DNA from 4 places in the Sodalis sp. RH15 genome. Region 1 is predicted to be linked to each of the others. Evidence: predicted binding sites of a transcription regulator. Region 1 holds the regulator's gene; each other region holds the start of a gene.
What was found. Region 1 encodes PhoB, which activates phosphate uptake and scavenging genes when phosphate is short. Its sites were predicted from a motif close to CTGTCATAAAACTGNCNNAT; they were not measured.

Region 1 (4,432 bases):
AGCGTCAGGATTTTCATCGGCTGGGCTCCTGTGCCGGACTTTCGTGCCGGATATCCGCCACCACCCGCTCATACAGCAGGCGGATGCGGCTGAGTTCCTCTTCATCCCGCACCAGCACCTGCGCCAGGCGGCGTTCGAACACCTCTTCCACGCTGAGTTCGGTCAGCGTTTCATGAGGCTCTTTTTCCAGCGCCTGGCGCCGCTGCTCGCGGTTGCGGCGCAACAGCAAAATGTCCACCGGCAGATCGGCGGCAATCTGCTGTATTTGCCGCTGGATATCATTAAGCCAGGCATCGGTCAGCACTTCGATATCCAGCCATACCCTCGTCTGGCCCCGGTAATCGCGAAAGGTGAGCAACTGCGCTTCAATTTCCGCCAGGGTGCCGCGAATCAGGCGCAGGGGCTGGACCTCCGGCACCGTCAACGGCGTCACCACCGCCGTCAGGTCCGGCTGGAAATCCACCATATTGACCTGTTTGGGCTGGCCGGCCTCGTCAAAGCTCAGGGGAATGGGGGAGCCGCAATACAGAATATTCGGCCGGCCGCCGACGCTCTGCGGCCGGTGAATATGACCGAGGGCGATGTAATCGGCGGGGGGAAATAACGGGACGGGAAAAGCATCCAGGCTGCCGATATAGATATCCCGTACCGAATCGCTGGTGCCGGCGCCCACGGCGGTCAAATGACCGGTGGCGACGATGGGCACCGGCGCGGTCAGGGTATCGCGCAACGCCACGGCCTGTTGATATAAATCCCGGTAATGTCCGGCGATGGCATCCATCAGGGAGCGCTGTTTGTCATCCCCCGACTCGCCGGCGCGGCTTACCAGCATATCCCTGGCCCGTAAAAAAGGGATGGCGCACAAAATCGCTCCCGGTTTTCCGCTACGCTCATCAAGCACGAAAACCTGCTGTTCGGCGTCGCCGCCGGCAATGACGCGGGTATTGAGGCAGGCCAGCAGTCCGCGTGATTCGTTGAGGGTGGCGACGGCGTCATGATTCCCCGCCAGCACAATCAGCCCGCAGCCGGTGGGCTGTAGCTCCACCACAAAACGGTTGAAGAGTTCCCGTGCATAGCTGGGGGGCGTGCCGGTATCGAATATATCGCCGGCCACCACCACCGCGTCCGCCTGATGCAGTTCAACCTGCGTCACCAGCCAGCGCAGGAAGGCCTGATGTTCATGGGCGCGATTCTTGGTGAAAAACGACTGACCCAAATGCCAGTCGGAGGTATGAATGATCCGCATGAGGCTCCGGAGAAAATCCCTGAATCAGGGCGAGAGTATATACCCAATAGCGTTCAGGTTGCAGCCAACTCAGCCGCAACCTGAACGCTATCGGGTATAACCCTTGCTTCGGCGGATACCGAAATAAAGGTGCGATTATATAATTTGCGGCGGAAAAACGGCGATCTCCTATCCTTGAAGCAGGCGGCGCCTATTTTAATAAATCTGTCATAAAAGTGACGCATAATGCCCGGGCACGATAACCGCAGAGAATAAACGGCAGGAAAATAATGGCAAAACGCATATTAGTCGTGGAAGATGAAGCACCCATCCGTGAAATGGTCTGCTTTGTTCTTGAACAAAATGGCTTCCAGCCTATTGAGGCGGAAGATTACGGCAGTGCGGTGAGTCGTATGGCGGAGCCTTATCCGGATCTGGTCCTGCTCGACTGGATGTTGCCCGGCGGTTCGGGTATACAGTTTATCAAACTGATGAAGCGCGAAGTATTGACGCGCGATATTCCTGTCATGATGCTGACGGCGCGCGGCGAGGAGGAAGACCGGGTGCGGGGACTGGAAGTGGGGGCGGATGATTATATTACCAAGCCCTTCTCTCCCAAGGAACTGCTGGCGCGGATCAAAGCGGTAATGCGGCGTATCTCGCCGATGGCGGTGGAAGATAAAATCGAAGTGCAGGGCTTGAGCCTGGACCCCTCTTCGCACCGGGTAACATCCAATGAGCTGGCGTTGGATATGGGGCCTACCGAATTTAAACTGCTGCACTTTTTCATGACCCATCCCGAACGGGTCTATAGTCGCGAACAGTTGCTCAACCATGTATGGGGTACCAATGTTTACGTGGAAGATCGTACGGTGGACGTGCACATTCGTCGTTTACGCAAGGCGCTGGAAACAGGCGGGCACGATCGGATGGTACAGACGGTACGGGGAACCGGCTATCGTTTCTCGGCCCGCTATTGAATCTGTCTCAAGGGAGAACGGCCGGTGCTAGAACGTTTATCCTGGAGCAAACTGCTGCTTGAACTGGGGCTTTTTTGCCTGCCCGCCCTGCTGTTGTCGTTACTTATCGGGCATTTGCCCTGGCTGCTGGCGGCGGCGCTGTTGGCGGCGCTGCTGCGTAACTATTATTATCAGCTCCGGCTGTCCTGGTGGCTGTGGGTAGACCTGAGCCGGACCCCGCCGGTGGGCCGCGGCAGTTGGGAACCGCTGTTCTACGGCCTGCATCAGATGCAACTGCGCCATCGCCGCCGCCGCCGCGATTTGGCAACGCTGTTCAAGCGATTTCGCAGCGGCGCGGAAACCCTGCCGGATGCGCTGGTGATGCTGACCGGCGACGGCCATATATTTTGGTGCAATGGCTTGGCGCAGCAGTTGCTGGGCTTTCGCTGGCCGGAAGACAACGGCCAGCATATCCTCAATTTGCTGCGTTACCCCGAGTTTAATGAATACCTGCAAAATCAATCCTTCCAGCGGCCCCTTACGCTACACATCAACAACCAGCGCTATGTGGAGTTCCGGGTGATGCCTTACACCGACGATCAGTTGTTAATGGTGGCGCGGGACATTACCCAGATGCGACAGCTGGAAGGGGCGCGGCGCAACTTTTTTGCCAATGCCAGCCATGAGCTGCGTACGCCGCTGACGGTCCTGCAGGGTTATCTGGAGATGATGAACGATCAGGAGATGGACCCGGCGATTCGCGCCAAGGCAATCCATACCATGCAGGATCAAACGCAGCGCATGGAGCGCCTGGTTAAACAACTGCTGGTGCTTTCCCGCATCGAAGCCGCTCCCCACAGCGAAGTCAACGAGAATATCGACGTTCCTTCCATCCTCAAGCGGCTGCAGCAAAGCGCGGAGGGGCTGAGCCAGGAGCGCCACGACATTGTGTTTCGCGTTAATGAGCATCTGCGGGTGCGCGGTAACGAAGAGCAGTTGCGCAGCGCCATGTCGAATCTGATTTACAACGCGGTGATCCACACGCCGCCGGGCACCCGTATCGAGGTCTGCTGGCAGCGTACCTCCGCCGGCGCGGAATTCCAGGTGAGCGACAATGGCCCGGGTATCGCGCCGGAGCATATCCCCCGACTGACCGAGCGTTTTTACCGGGTGGATAAAGCCCGGTCACGGCAAACCGGCGGCAGCGGCCTCGGGCTTGCCATTGTGAAACACGCCCTCAGCAATCATGACGCGCGCCTGGATATCATCAGCGAACCGGGCGCCGGTACCCGATTTTATTTCACCTTGCCGAACCGGTTGATAGTTGCCCCGTCCCTGAAGGAAAATAACCTCACCTTTAAGCCGCCCGTCGAGCTTTGATGAAAATCGTCCGTCCCATCGTCTGCTGTCTGCTCATATTACTGGCCTGGCCGGCCTCCTCCCGGGCGGTAACGGTATTGTCGGGCAGCCTGACCAGTACCGGTTCCGATACCCTGGCCAATTTGCTGACCGGCTGGGGAATGGATTTTAATCGCCGTTTTCCCGAGGTGGGGGTGCAGATCTAGGCCTCGGGCTCGGCAACGGCGGCGGCGGCGCTGACCGCCGGCACCACTCAGCTGGGGCCGATGAGTCGCCCCATGACCGAGCCGGAAGTTGACGCATTTCGCCGGCATTACGGTTACCCTCCGTCGGCGGTTCCGGTGGCGCTGGATGCGGTGGTGATTCTGGTGAATGAGGATAATCCCCTGCAATCCCTGCCGTTGAGCCAATTGGACGGCATCTTTTCCATTACCCATAGCTGCGGTCCCTCGCCGGCCTTGAAACGCTGGGGGGACCTGGGGCTGAAAGGGCATTTGGCCGGGCAGACCCTGCTGCGCTACGGTCGCAATTCGGCGTCCGGCACCTACGGCTATTTCCGTCAGCGCGTACTGTGCGGCGGCGATCTGCTGACGTCGGTGAACGAACTGCCCGGCTCGGTATCCGTGGCCCAGGCGGTGGCGGGTTCAGTCAACGCCATCGGTTACGCCGGTATGGGTTTTCACGCCAGCGGCGTCAAAATCCTGGCGTTGACCGACGGGCAGGGGAAAACGGTTCAGCCGGATGATGCCACCCTGCTCAACGGTGAATATCCCCTGGTGCGGTATCTTTATATCTATGTGAATAAAGCGCCGGATCGGCCGCTGGAGCCCATCACAGCGGCATTTTTTGATCAAATCCTTTCCCCCGGCGGACAGCTGCGCGCTCGCCA
Region 2 (4,432 bases), 1.4 Mb from region 1:
GGCCGGTTCACTCACGGCGAAGTGACCCTGCCGGAGTTGGGCGAAGAGGGGAACAAGCTGTTATCGCAGGTGAAATATGTTCAGATTATCGCCTGCGGAACCTCCTTCCATTCCGCCATGGTGGCGCGCTATTGGTTTGAAGCGCTGGCCGGCATGCCCTGCGATGTGGAAATCGCTTCTGAATTCCGTTATCGAAAATCCGCCGTGCGGCCCGGCAGTCTGCTTATTACCCTTTCCCAGTCGGGCGAAACCGCCGATACCCTGGCGGCGTTACGTCTGACCAAAGGCCTAGGTTATCTGGGTTCGCTTGCGGTGTGTAACGTGCCAGGTTCGTCACTGGTGCGGGAGTCCGATTTAGCGCTGATGACCAAAGCCGGCACCGAAATCGGCGTGGCGTCCACCAAGGCCTTCACGACTCAGCTCACGGTGCTGCTGATGCTGGTGGCCCGTATCGGCCGACTGCGGGGCATTGACGGGGAGGTTGAGCGGCAGATTGTTCATGCCCTACAGGCCCTGCCGGCGCGCATTGAGCAAATGCTGGCGCTGGATAAGGCCATCGAAGCGCTGGCGGAAGGATTTATGGATAAACATCACGCCCTGTTCCTGGGACGGGGAGCTTTATATCCTATCGCCATGGAAGGAGCGCTGAAGCTGAAGGAAATATCTTATATCCATGCCGAAGCCTATGCCGCGGGTGAATTAAAACACGGTCCGCTGGCGCTTATTGATAGCGAAATGCCGGTTGTCGTGGTGGCGCCGAATAACGAGTTACTGGAAAAACTGAAATCAAATATTGAGGAAGTCCGCGCCCGGGGCGGCCAACTCTATGTCTTTGCCGATCAGGACGCCGGTTTTATCGATGACGACGCCATGACGATAATTCCGTTGCCCCACGTGGAGGATATCGTTGCGCCGATTTATTACAGTGTCCCCTTGCAGCTATTAGCCTATCACGTAGCTTTGATCAAAGGCACCGATGTTGATCAACCGCGTAATTTGGCGAAATCAGTTACTGTCGAATGATAATCTAACATCCGCAGCCTATCTGAGGGCTGCTTTTATAATCTGTAGCTGAATAGATCCGGTATGCTCTTCAAAAAGCATACCGGTTTTTTTCAGGCTAAAATCGTTATCTAACGGATTTATCGAAACCACCGATACTTAGGGCCGTTTTTTTCGTTGTTTATCAGAACCAGGCTTCCCACATTGCCCCGACATTAAAGGAATCAAGGTGCTTTCATCTTAACAAGTAAATGAGAATTGCCGTTCTATGTTGGTGGTTGTGCATTCCAAACATCATGAGCAATGACATCCTATATTCATAATTCGCTTGGCACCGCAGCCAATCCTAACTATATTTGAATCGCGTATTTTAGAATGAATCCAGTCATAAAAATGTCACATTACTGACATGTGACTGTCACCTAATTGTCCTATTTTCCTTCCTGCAGCTCTATAATTAAAGAAAGCGGCCTCTGGCCGATTTTAATATCCCACAGGAGGGATTATGAAACAGATGCATACAGCCGTTGCCAGCCTTGTTGCAGCTACATTCGCCTTGGCGAGTTTTTCTTCGTTTGCTGCTGCCAGTCTGACCGGCGCCGGCGGTACTTTCCCTGCCCCGGTTTATGCTAAATGGGCCGACACGTACCAAAAAGAAACCGGCACCAAAGTCAACTATCAAGGTATCGGTTCCTCTGGCGGCATTAAACAAATTGAAGCGAATACCGTTGATTTCGGCGCATCCGACGCCCCTTTAAGCGATGCTGATCTAAAATCAAACGGCCTGTTCCAGTTTCCCACCGTTATCGGCGGGGTCGTGATGGCGGTGAATATCCCCGGCATCAAAACCGGCCAGCTGACCCTGGACGGCCATACCCTGGGTGAAATCTATCTGGGTAATATCAAAAAATGGAACGACCCTGCCATCACCAAACTTAACCCGGGCGTTAAGCTGCCCGATCAGAATATCGCCGTGGTCCGCCGCGCTGACGGTTCGGGCACCTCTTATGTCTTCACCAGCTATCTGTCCAAAGTCAATGACTCCTGGAAACAGAAGATTGGCGCGGGCACCACGGTTAACTGGCCGGTGGGCTTGGGCGGTAAAGGCAATGATGGCGTAGCCGCGTTCGTTCAGCGTTTACCCGGCGCCATCGGTTATGTTGAATATGCTTACGCCAAGCAAAACAACCTGCCTTATACCAAGCTTATCTCCGCCGACGGCAAGCCGGTCGAGCCGAATCAGGATAACTTCAGCAACGCGGCCAAGGGCGCTAACTGGAAGGAGTCGTTCGCTCAAGACCTGACTAATCAGAAAGGCGATAATGCTTGGCCTATCACCTCCACAACCTTCATAATGCTTCATACCGCGCAGACCAAGCCGGAACAGGCGAAGGAAGTCTTCAAATTCTTCGACTGGGCTTATAACAAGGGCGGTGAGCAGGCCAATGCCCTTGACTATGCTACCCTGCCGACAGAAGTAGTTGCCCAGATTCGCGCCGCATGGAAAGCGAATATCAAAGACACCAACGGTAATGCGCTGTACTAAGCAAATGTGTTTCTTCCCTTCCTTGATGGGAAGGGAATACGAACCCACTGAAAGAGTATCCTATGGCTGACAATATGCCGGTACAGCATGCCCCCGGTAAAAAAGGCGACCTGATTTTCGGTACGTTGGTCAGACTTGCCGCCCTCATTACGCTGTTAATGTTGGGCGGCATTATCGTCTCGCTGATTGTTGCCTCATGGCCGAGCATCGAAAAGTTCGGTTTTGCATTTCTCTGGACCAAGGAGTGGGATCCACCCGGCGAGCAGTTTGGCGCGCTGGTGCCCATTTACGGTACGCTGGTAACCTCTTTCATTGCTTTGCTGATAGCCGTGCCGGTGAGTTTCGGCATCGCGCTGTTTCTGACAGAATTGGCGCCTGCCTGGTTAAAAAGACCGCTTGGCGTGGCCATTGAATTATTGGCTGCCATCCCGAGCATTGTTTACGGCATGTGGGGCCTGTTTGTCTTCGCACCGCTCTTCGCTCAATATTTCCAACAACCCCTGGGCGACGTATTGTCCAATATTCCCTTTGTCGGAGTATTGTTTCAGGGACCGGCGTTCGGCATAGGTATTCTGGCGGCGGGCATTATCCTGGCCATTATGATCATTCCCTATATTGCCGCCGTGATGCGCGATGTGTTCGAGCAAACGCCGGTAATGATGAAAGAGTCGGCCTACGGGATCGGCTGCACCACTTGGGAAGTTATCTGGCGCATCGTGCTGCCTTTCACCAAAAACGGCGTTATCGGCGGCGTTATGCTGGGCCTGGGGCGTGCGTTGGGCGAGACCATGGCGGTGACGTTTATTATCGGCAATACCAACCAGTTAACCAGTATTTCCCTGTTTATGCCCGGCAACAGCATCACCTCGGCGCTGGCGAATGAATTCGCGGAAGCGTCGGCAGGCCTGCATACCGCGGCGCTGATGGAACTGGGGCTGATTCTTTTTGTTATCACCTTTATCGTCCTGGCCTGCTCCAAGTTCATGATCATGCGTTTGGCGAAAAATGAGGGCGTGAAATAATGGCCACTGTCGAACATCAGATGACCCATACCCCCTCGCAAATGGAAGCCCGGCGTAAAAGACAGGCCTGGCGCCGCCAGAAAAACCGGTTGGCGCTGTTTTTATCGCTCATCACCATGGCGTTCGGCCTGTTTTGGCTCTGCTGGATTTTATTGACTACGGTAAGCCGCGGCTTCGAGGGATTGTCGTGGTCTTTGTTCACCGAAATGACCCCGCCGCCCAATACCGCCGGCGGCGGTCTGGCCAATGCCCTGGCGGGCAGCGGCTTATTGATCCTCTGGGCGACTATCGGCGGCACGCCGCTGGGCATAATGGCCGGGATTTACCTGGCGGAATACGGACGTAAATCCTTTCTGGCGGAGGTGATTCGGTTTATCAACGATATCCTGCTGTCCGCGCCTTCCATTGTTATCGGTCTGTTTGTTTACACCCTGGTGGTGGCGAAAATGGAGCATTTCTCCGGCTGGGCCGGCGTGATTGCCCTGGCGCTTTTACAGGTGCCCATCGTTATCCGCACCACGGAAAATATGATGCGGCTGGTGCCCGATACCATGCGTGAAGCCGCTTATGCCCTCGGCACGCCGAAATGGAAGATGATCTCCGCCATTACGTTCAAGGCGTCTATTTCGGGTGTTATCACCGGCGTGCTGCTTGCGGTGGCGCGTATCGCCGGCGAGACGGCGCCGCTGCTGTTTACGTCGCTCTCCAACCAGTTCTGGAGCACTGACCTGATGCAGCCCATCGCCAACCTTCCGGTCACCATATTCAAGTTCGCCATGAGTCCGTTTCCCGAATGGCAACAGCTGGCTTGGGTAGGGGTATTGCTGATTACCCTGTGCGTTTTGCTGTTGAATATCATCGC
Region 3 (4,432 bases), 1.2 Mb from region 1:
CTGTTTGATGGAGGGGATCAGCCAGGAGGCTATCTCCCTGGCGGGCCACCTCAAGCTAGGCCGCCTTATTGCGTTTTGGGATAACAACTCCATCTCCATTGACGGCGCCACCAGCCTGTCGGTCTCTGACAATGAGATTGAACGTTTCCGCGCGTCAGGCTGGTACGTATTGGAAATCGACGGCCATGATACCGACGCCATCCGCAACGCCATCACCACGGCTCGTGGGATAGAAGATCAACCCACCTTGATTGCCTGCAAGACCATCATCGGTTTTGGCTTCCCTACCAAGGCCGGGACCCAGAAAGCCCATAGCGATGCTCCCGGCGAGGAAGAAATCGCCGGCGCCCGTAAAATCCTCGGCTGGGATTCACCGCCGTTCGTGATCCCGCAGGAGTTGTTAAAAGAGTGGCGCGCCATCGGCGAAAAAGGCCGGACCGCCCGGATGGCCTGGGCGGAACGCGTGAAAAATACGCCTGAGGATCTGCGCAGGGAGTTCGAACGCCGCACCCGCGGTGAGCTGCCGGTAAACTGGAAAGCCGCCATCGCCGCCGCGCGTGAAGAATTCATCAAAAGCGGAGCCGACATGGCCACCCGCCAAGCCAGCGGTGCCGTGCTTAATCATCTGTTCGATGCGATACCGGAAATGCTGGGAGGGTCGGCGGATCTGACGCCGTCAAACAATACCAAAGCGAAAAATCAGGTGGAGATCACCCCCGGTCACTATGATGGCTCGTATATCCATTACGGCGTGCGCGAGCACGGCATGGCCGCGGCCATGAACGGTTTGGCGCTGCATGGCGGTTTAATCCCCTACGGCGGCACGTTTCTTTGCTTCTCCGACTATTGCCGACCGGCCATCCGGCTGGCGGCGATGATGCGTATACGCACAATTTTTGTCATGACCCATGATTCCATCGGGCTGGGGGAAGACGGACCGACGCATCAGCCCGTTGAGCATCTGGCGGCGCTTAGGGCGATTCCCCATCTGGGCGTATACCGGCCGGGGGATCCGGTGGAAACCGCCGAATGTTGGGAACTGATCCTGGAGCAGCCGCGCCGCGCCGCCCTTATCGCGCTGTCCCGGCAGCCCATGCCGTTGTTGCGAAAAGAAGCCGGGACCGAAAACAAATCGGCCCGGGGCGCCTACGTTCTGCTGGAGGCCCAGGGCGGACCCCGTCAGCTGACCCTGATAGCAACGGGCTCGGAACTGCATCTTGCCGTTGAGGCGCGGGAAATAATGCAAAAAGAAGGCGTGCCCACCGCCGTGGTCTCCATGCCGTGCCGGCTGCTTTTTGAAGAGCAGGATCGCCAATACCAAAAATCGGTATTAGGGGATACGGCGGCCAGAGTCGCCATCGAGGCGGCGGTTGAACTGGGCTGGGAAAGGTACATCGGCTTTGAAGGCAAATTCGTCGGCATGCACGACTTCGGCGAATCGGGCAAGATTCAAGACGTGTACGCCAAGTTCGATATCACGACCGATGCCATCGTGCGCACCGCCCGCGAGGTGGTAGCCGGCGTCAAGGGTTAACCACCGAAAGCAAAAAGGCCGCCCTCGGCAATGAGGGGGCCTGAGCTTATTGACAAACTGCCCGGTCGGGACAGGCCTTGCAAATTACGACTCTATCGCCATCCGCATTTTTTTCATGGCGTTTTTTTCCAGCTGGCGCACGCGTTCCGCAGAAACGCCGTATTTATCCGCCAGTTCCTGCAGCGTGGTCTTGTTGTCGTCATCCAGCCATCTGGCGCGGATAATATGCTGGCTGCGCTCATCCAGGCCTTCCAGCGCCAGGCCGAGCTTGTCCGCCGCATGATCATCCCAGTTGTCTTCTTCAATGCCGTCGGCGAAATCGGAAGACTTATCCTGCAAATAGAGCATCGGGGCCATGGATTGCCCCTCGCGGACATCTTCATCCGGGGTCGGATCAAAGGTCATGTCCTGAGCCGCCATGCGCGATTCCATTTCACGCACGTCTTTACTGGTGACGCCGAGTTCTTGCGCCACCATCTCGACTTCGGCCTGATTGAACCAGCCCAGGCGCTGTTTGGTTTTGCGCAAATTGAAGAACAGCTTGCGCTGGGCCTTGGTGGTGGCCACCTTCACGATGCGCCAGTTGCGCAGAACGTATTCGTGAATTTCAGCTTTAATCCAGTGCACGGCGAAAGAAACCAGCCGGACCCCTACTTCAGGATTGAAGCGGCGCACCGCTTTCATGAGGCCGATATTGCCTTCCTGGATTAAATCCGCCTGCGGCAGACCATAACCGGAATAATTACGCGCGATATGGACGACAAAGCGCAGGTGAGACAGGATAAGCCGCTTGGCCGCCTCCAAATCGCCCTGATAATGCAGTTGTTCAGCCAAAGACCGCTCTTCCTCCGCCGTAAGCATAGGATAGGCATTGGCTGCCCGGATGTAGGCTTCCAGACTGCCTTGGGGAACCAGGGCTAAAGCTTGCATATCTTTAATCATTCAAGTCCTCTCGCTAAATTCTCATATGCTGTCACATCAAGCGGCCGTTGTATTACGGGCAACTTTTGTATCAACAGCCGATATTAAGACCCACTCGCAGCATATTAGTTCAGGTTAAAACGTAACATAGATCAGCTTGTGCGGTTGTAATATCGTTGTCCGATTATAACAAAAAAACATCATTGGGGTGTAAAACGACGTAAATGTTGCACCGTCGCCAGCCAGGCCGCCAGCCAGCCAATCATGGTGGAAATCAGTAATAGCAGCAGAATCTCCGACCAGTCAAGCCCGTGCAGGGCAAAGGTGGTGCCGAACACCGAGGCCACCTTCTCCACCACGGATTGCAGCCGCCATACCAGGGCTTCCGACAGGATCAGCGAAACAATGGCGCCGCCCAGCCCCAGCAAAGCCCCGCCGTTGAGAAACGGCCGCAGGATAAACCCATCGGTGGCCCCCAGCAGCTTCATTACGTTGATGGTGTCACGGCGGCTGAAGATGCTCAGACGGATGCTGTTGCCGATAACCAGGAATACCGCAACGATCATCAACACGCCGATGGTGGCCGCGACCTGTCCCACCAAATCGGTCAGGGCCGCCAGCCGGGCGAACCAGCTGTCGTCCATTCGCACCTCATCCACCCCAGGCACCGCCGCGACCCGATCCCGCAGCGTTTTAAGGGTGTCGGCGCTTTGGAAATCCAGCTTCGGCGTGATGATGGCCACCGCCGGCAGCGGATTCTGCTCCAGCATATCCAGCGCGCCGCCAAAGCCCGACCAGTTACGGAATTCCCCCATCGCCTCTTCTTTGGAAAGGTAATTCACCTTATCCACTCCGGCTTCCTGCTTCAGGCGATTCATGACCTTGAGGGCCGCATCATCATCCAGGGTTTTATCCAGATAGACGGTGAGCTGCGGGCTTGGATACCACTGCGCCGCCGCCTGGCTGACATTTTTCCATACCAGATAACATATGCTGGGCAACGTCAACGATATGGCAATAACGGTAACGGTTAGGAGAGTCGCTAACGGCTGGCGCCGCATATCTCCGAAGGCGTTGCTCCAGGCATAAGCCCACTGTTCGCGCCAGCCGCCCCGCAGAGCCTTGCTCTTGGCCGCTTTGGCGCCGCTCGCGGTCTGCGGCCGGTTAAGTTTATTCGCCATCAACGCCCCCGCCCATTCTTCCCTGATTCAGCGACATGATACGATACCGCCGCCGAGCGATCAGCGCCAGGTCGTGGGTGGCCATCAGTACCGTCACGCCTACCCGGTTGAATTCTTCGAACAGCCGCAAAATATCCTCCGACAGTGCGTCGTCAAGATTGCCGGTGGGCTCATCCGCCAGCAGAACCGCGGGCTTGTTCACCACGGCGCGGGCAATGCCCACCCGCTGCTGTTCGCCGCCGGACAATTGGATGGGATAGTTACGCGCTTTATCCAGCAAGCCGACCTTGTCCAGCGCCGCCGACACCCGGCGCCTGATATCCTCGGTGCTCGCTCCCGAGATAATCAACGGCATCGCCACGTTGTCGTAAATGGTTCTGTCCAGCAGCAAATGATGATCCTGGAAGATCATGCCGATCTGGCGACGCAAGAAGGGCACTTCGCCATTTCTCAAGCGGCTGATATCGTGACCGTCAAAAAAGATATGACCCGCGCTAGGCCGTTCAATACCGCAAATCAGTTTGAGCAAGGTACTCTTACCCGCTCCCGAATGGCCCGTCAAAAAGGCCATCTCGGCCGGACGAAGGTGGAAATTGACACTTTGCAGTGCCTGCCGTCCGCCGAGATAAGCTTTGCTGACGTGTTCAAAGCGAATCATCCTAGTTAATCCTCTCGGGCAAATAGTGCCTCTATAAAATCATCGGCGTTAAAGGGCCGCAAATCTTCGATGCCTTCCCCGACACCGATATAACGAATCGGGATGCCGAACTGATCGGCTACGGCAAAAATAACCCCG
Region 4 (4,432 bases), 1.2 Mb from region 1:
ACCGGAGAAGTGATGCCGGGATCACGTCGAACCGAATAATATCAGCCGGTTGGCATAAACAACCATCACGTAAAGTACGGCAGCGTCTCAAAAAATCAGCAGAAATATATGTTGCTGAATGTTAATGGTTTGAATATCAATGTACTCGTTCTAGTATAGTCATTTATGGGAGCCGGGTCGCAACCTTGGCACCCCACCGGCGTTGGCAAAAAAAATTGCAAAAATGCACAAATTTTGTCGCTTCGGTTGCTTTCTTTTGACAAACCTTTTCTACACTCAATATTGTAGAACCTCATAATACTGTGAGTAAGTTGATCTAATCTCAGACATATCATTTTTGGGGTGGGCTTCTTCAGCTCTGTGGTAAGTTATTAAGAGGCGTAACCGCTGAGAGCCCGCGGGTCGGGGATTCAGTGTGGATTTGCGTCGCCGGGGAGGGGGTATGATCAACACCGTTGCGCTTTTTTGGGCTTTATGTGTCGTCTGCGTCATCAATATGGCGCGCTATTACTCTTCATTGCGGGCGTTATTAGTCGTACTTCGCGGCTGCGATCCGCTGCTCTATCAGTATGTTGACGGCAGCGGTTTTTTCACCGCTCACGGGCAACCCAGCAAGCAGTTAAGACTGGTTCGCTATATCTATGCGCAACGCTACCTTGATCATCACGATCAGGAATTTATACGCCGTTGCGAACGGGTGCGGCGACAGTTTATGCTCACCAGCGGGCTGTGCGGGTTGATTATCGTCAGCCTGATTTCCCTGGCTATCTGGCATTGAGAGAAGGGGAAGGCGACCCTCAGGCCGCCTGTGTTACGCTATTGAATACATTTCAGCGCCAGCCAATAAAGAGACCCTGACAGCACAATCGCCACCGGCAGGGTCAGTACCCAGGCCAGCAGGATATTCTGCACCGTCTTGCTTTGCACGCCGCCGCCGTCCACCACCATGGTGCCCGCCACCGCCGAGGAGAGGACATGGGTGGTGGAAACCGGCATGCCGGTATAACTGGCGACGCCGATGGAGACCGCGGCGGTCACCTGCGCCGAAAGCCCCTGCGCATACGTCATGCCCTTCTTGCCGATTTTCTCGCCGATGGTGGTGGCCACTCGCCGCCAGCCGATCATGGTGCCCAACGACAGCGCCAGCGCGACGGCAACGATAATCCATAGCGGGGCATATTCAACGGTGGCCAGCAGGTCCTTGCGCAAATTCCCCAGCAAACGTTTATCTTCACCGGAGGTTTGCGGCAGTTTGACCAGTTTATCCGTGGTGTCGGCGATGCACATCAGCAGGCGCCTGACGTGTGAACGCTCGCCGGGGCTGAGGTGATCGTAGCTTTGCAGATTTTCCAATAACGCCATGGTGCGGTCTATGGCGATGAGCGCCCGGCTGCCGTCGCAGTGGAATACCGTGGTGGCGGGCAGGGCTGAAGGAATGTCGGGCGCCGGTATTACCTGCGTATCAGTATCGGCGGTTTGCGGCAGGGTTGCCGCATGCAGATGATAAAACTGCTGCAGGTTGCCGACGGCATCCCTGGTGCGGGCGATATCATAGCCGGTGGAGTTCATATTCACCATAAAACCCGCCGGGGCGACGCCTATCAACACCAGCATAATCAGGCCAATCCCTTTTTGTCCATCATTGGCGCCGTGGGCGAAGCTCACGCCCGCCGCCGAGAGGATAAGCGCCGTTCGGGTCCAGAACGGCGGCTTGCGCTTGCCGTCCTTCTTTTCCCGTTCCGCGGGGGTCAGGTGGATACGGCGGCGTTTCGGCGTGCCGCTCCAGTAACGGCGCAAACAGAATACCAACGCGCCCGCCAGTACCAGCCCCACGATGGGCGAGATGATAAGGGACAGGAAAATCTCAATCAGCTTTGGAATATTCAGCGCCGCCAACACCGAGGTATGGGTCAGCAGCGCATTGGTCAGGCCGATACCGATAATGGCGCCAATCAATGTATGGGAGCTGGAGGCCGGCAAACCGAAATACCAGGTGCCCAGGTTCCAGATGATGGCCGCCAGCAGCATGGAGAACATCATTGCCAGTCCGTGGGTGGAGCTGACATTCAATAACAGATCCACCGGCAGCAGATGAACAATGGCGTAAGCCACGCTCAAACCGCCCAACAGCACCCCGAGAAAATTGAATACCCCGGACATTCCCACCGCCAGCTGAGAGCGAAGCGCGCGGGCATAGATTACGGTTGCCACCGCATTGGCCGTATCATGAAACCCATTGATAGCTTCATATATTAATACAAATATTAACGCGATAACCAACATAAGACCGGTATGAAATTCCAGGCCGGTAAATAGATGCAGCATAAGGTTACGCCATTTATTGGACATGAACGGGGCGCATTATCTGCGACAACGGGGGCGCTGGAAAAGCAAAATATGACCTTTTTATGACATTTTTATTGACGCTGCCCTTGCGCTTGCTGATGATTATCAATTTTATCAATAGGTTAATTCTGTTCCACCCGGCGTTTTTTCGCGCGGCTGGCGTCTGCCGCGGTGGATGGCTACAATCAGGTGCCCCGCCAAACGCGCCGACCGGGGGTATCCCCCTTAAAAACAAAGGCGGGTGCACATAAGTCAATTGAGCATGATTAGAGTATGAATAAGTTTGGTTTGTATTTATTGAGCGAATATAAATTGTTTAAGCATCAGTCGAAAGTGCAGACATTGAATGGATATAAATTGACTGAATACCAGTCGAGCAGGCTCCTGTTGAAGAGTGATAAATTGATTGAGAATCAGTCAAGCGAGAATAGATTGGCCGGGCTTAAGGTGATTGAGTGAGCACAGGGGAACAATTTGACGCCATTATCATCGGTGCCGGGGCCGCGGGCCTGTTTTGCGCCGCCCAGGCCGGTCAGCGCGGCCTCAGGGTACTGCTGCTGGATAACGGCAAAAAACCGGGCCGGAAGATCCTGATGTCCGGCGGCGGCCGCTGCAACTTCACCAACCTGCACGTGGAGCCCGCCGCCTTTCTCTCGCAAAATCCGCATTTTTGCAAATCGGCCCTATCCCGCTACAGCCAATGGGATTTTATCGAGCTGGTGCGGCGGCACCGCATTGCCTTCCATGAAAAAACCCTGGGGCAGCTGTTTTGCGACGATTCGGCCCAGCAGATCGTGACGCTGCTCCTGGACGAATGCCAGCGCGGCGGTGTGACCTTGCGGATGCGCAGCGAGGTGGCGGCGGTAGAAAAGCGTGATGAACAGTTCCATGTGCTCCTCCCCGGCGGCGAGGTCACGGCGCCGTCGCTGGTGGTCGCCACCGGCGGCCTCTCCATGCCCGGACTCGGCGCCACGCCGCTGGGTTACCGCATTGCCGAACGGTTCGGTATTCCGGTGGTGCCCACCCGCGCCGCGCTGGTGCCGTTTACCCTGCATAAACCGCTGCTGGAGTCTTTAGGCGCTCTCGCCGGCGTCGCCCTGCCAACGCAGGTGGAAGCCGCCGCAGGCATGTCCTTTCGGGAAAATCTGCTGTTTACCCATCGGGGCCTGTCCGGCCCGGCGATGCTGCAAATTTCCAGCTACTGGCAAAACGGCGAATTTCTTACCCTCAACCTGGTGCCGGAGCGGGATCTGGAGGCGTTTCTCACCGAAGAGCGACGGGATCACCCCAACCAAACGCTGAAAAATACCCTGGCAAAGGTGCTGCCGCGCCGGTTTGTAGAGTGCTGGCATACCCTGCTGGACATCCCGGAATGCACCTTGACGCAGCTCAGCCGCCGCCAGCAAAACGACTGGGTGATGTCTTTGCGGCAGTGGCGCGTACAGCCCAACGGCACCGAGGGCTATCGCACCGCCGAGGTCACCCAGGGCGGCGTGGACACCCGCCGCCTCTCCTCCAAAACCATGGAAAGCCGGCAGGTGCCGGGGCTCTATTTTATCGGCGAGGTGGCGGACGTCACCGGCTGGCTGGGGGGCTATAACTTCCAGTGGGCCTGGAGTTCGGCCTGGGCCTGCGGGCAGGCGCTTGCCGAAGTCGCCGGCATGTGATCAGAGGAACTTTAGCCCTTCTCAATGTCACCTCTATCTTGGCAGTGACTGTGCGGCTGGTTCGTCCGTAAACCACGGCGGAAAATCATCGATACAACTTGTCGAGAAATACGTGTATCGACGCTGCTATGTCGTCCACCTTCTCATCGAGCGCAAAGTGACCGGCATCAACCAGTTGAACCTCTGCATCAGGCACATCGCGCTGGTAGGCTTCAGCTCCCGGCACCAGGAACGAGCTGTCGTAGCGGCCCCATATCACCAGCGTCGGCGGCTTATGCGCGCGCAGCCATGCTTGCCACCGCGGATATGCCGCGACGTTGGTCTGATAGTCATACAGCAATGCCGTTTGGATCTCCTTTTCGCCGGGCCGGGAAAGAAAGGCGTATTCGTCCGTCCAGCTATCGGGGTTGTAACATTCC

Region 2: pstS (phosphate ABC transporter substrate-binding protein PstS) is a predicted target of PhoB. The motif match lies at 1,385-1,404, and genes of this name have one in related genera.
Region 3: rpoH (RNA polymerase sigma factor RpoH) is a predicted target of PhoB. The motif match lies at 2,515-2,534, and genes of this name have one in related genera.
Region 4: pitA (inorganic phosphate transporter PitA) is a predicted target of PhoB. The motif match lies at 2,396-2,415, and genes of this name have one in related genera.

The regions. Positions count from the first base shown of each region.
Region 1 is NZ_CP178738.1:1,683,915-1,688,346, forward strand. Features, by position in the region: gene ACL2XO_RS07875 (AAA family ATPase) at 1-17, opposite strand, end outside; gene sbcD (exonuclease subunit SbcD) at 14-1,246, opposite strand; gene phoB (phosphate response regulator transcription factor PhoB) at 1,516-2,205, shown strand; gene phoR (phosphate regulon sensor histidine kinase PhoR) at 2,230-3,564, shown strand; partial or broken gene ACL2XO_RS07895 (PstS family phosphate ABC transporter substrate-binding protein) at 3,564-4,432, shown strand, end outside.
Region 2 is NZ_CP178738.1:252,587-257,018, forward strand. Features, by position in the region: gene glmS (glutamine--fructose-6-phosphate transaminase (isomerizing)) at 1-1,023, shown strand, start outside; gene pstS (phosphate ABC transporter substrate-binding protein PstS) at 1,508-2,548, shown strand; gene pstC (phosphate ABC transporter permease PstC) at 2,611-3,570, shown strand; gene pstA (phosphate ABC transporter permease PstA) at 3,591-4,432, shown strand, end outside.
Region 3 is NZ_CP178738.1:526,553-530,984, reverse strand. Features, by position in the region: gene tkt (transketolase) at 1-1,534, shown strand, start outside; gene rpoH (RNA polymerase sigma factor RpoH) at 1,619-2,476, opposite strand; gene ftsX (permease-like cell division protein FtsX) at 2,656-3,636, opposite strand; gene ftsE (cell division ATP-binding protein FtsE) at 3,626-4,294, opposite strand; gene ftsY (signal recognition particle-docking protein FtsY) at 4,300-4,432, opposite strand, start outside.
Region 4 is NZ_CP178738.1:487,494-491,925, forward strand. Features, by position in the region: gene uspB (universal stress protein UspB) at 443-778, shown strand; gene pitA (inorganic phosphate transporter PitA) at 817-2,325, opposite strand; gene ACL2XO_RS02175 (NAD(P)/FAD-dependent oxidoreductase) at 2,802-4,013, shown strand; gene ACL2XO_RS02180 (alpha/beta fold hydrolase) at 4,099-4,432, opposite strand, start outside.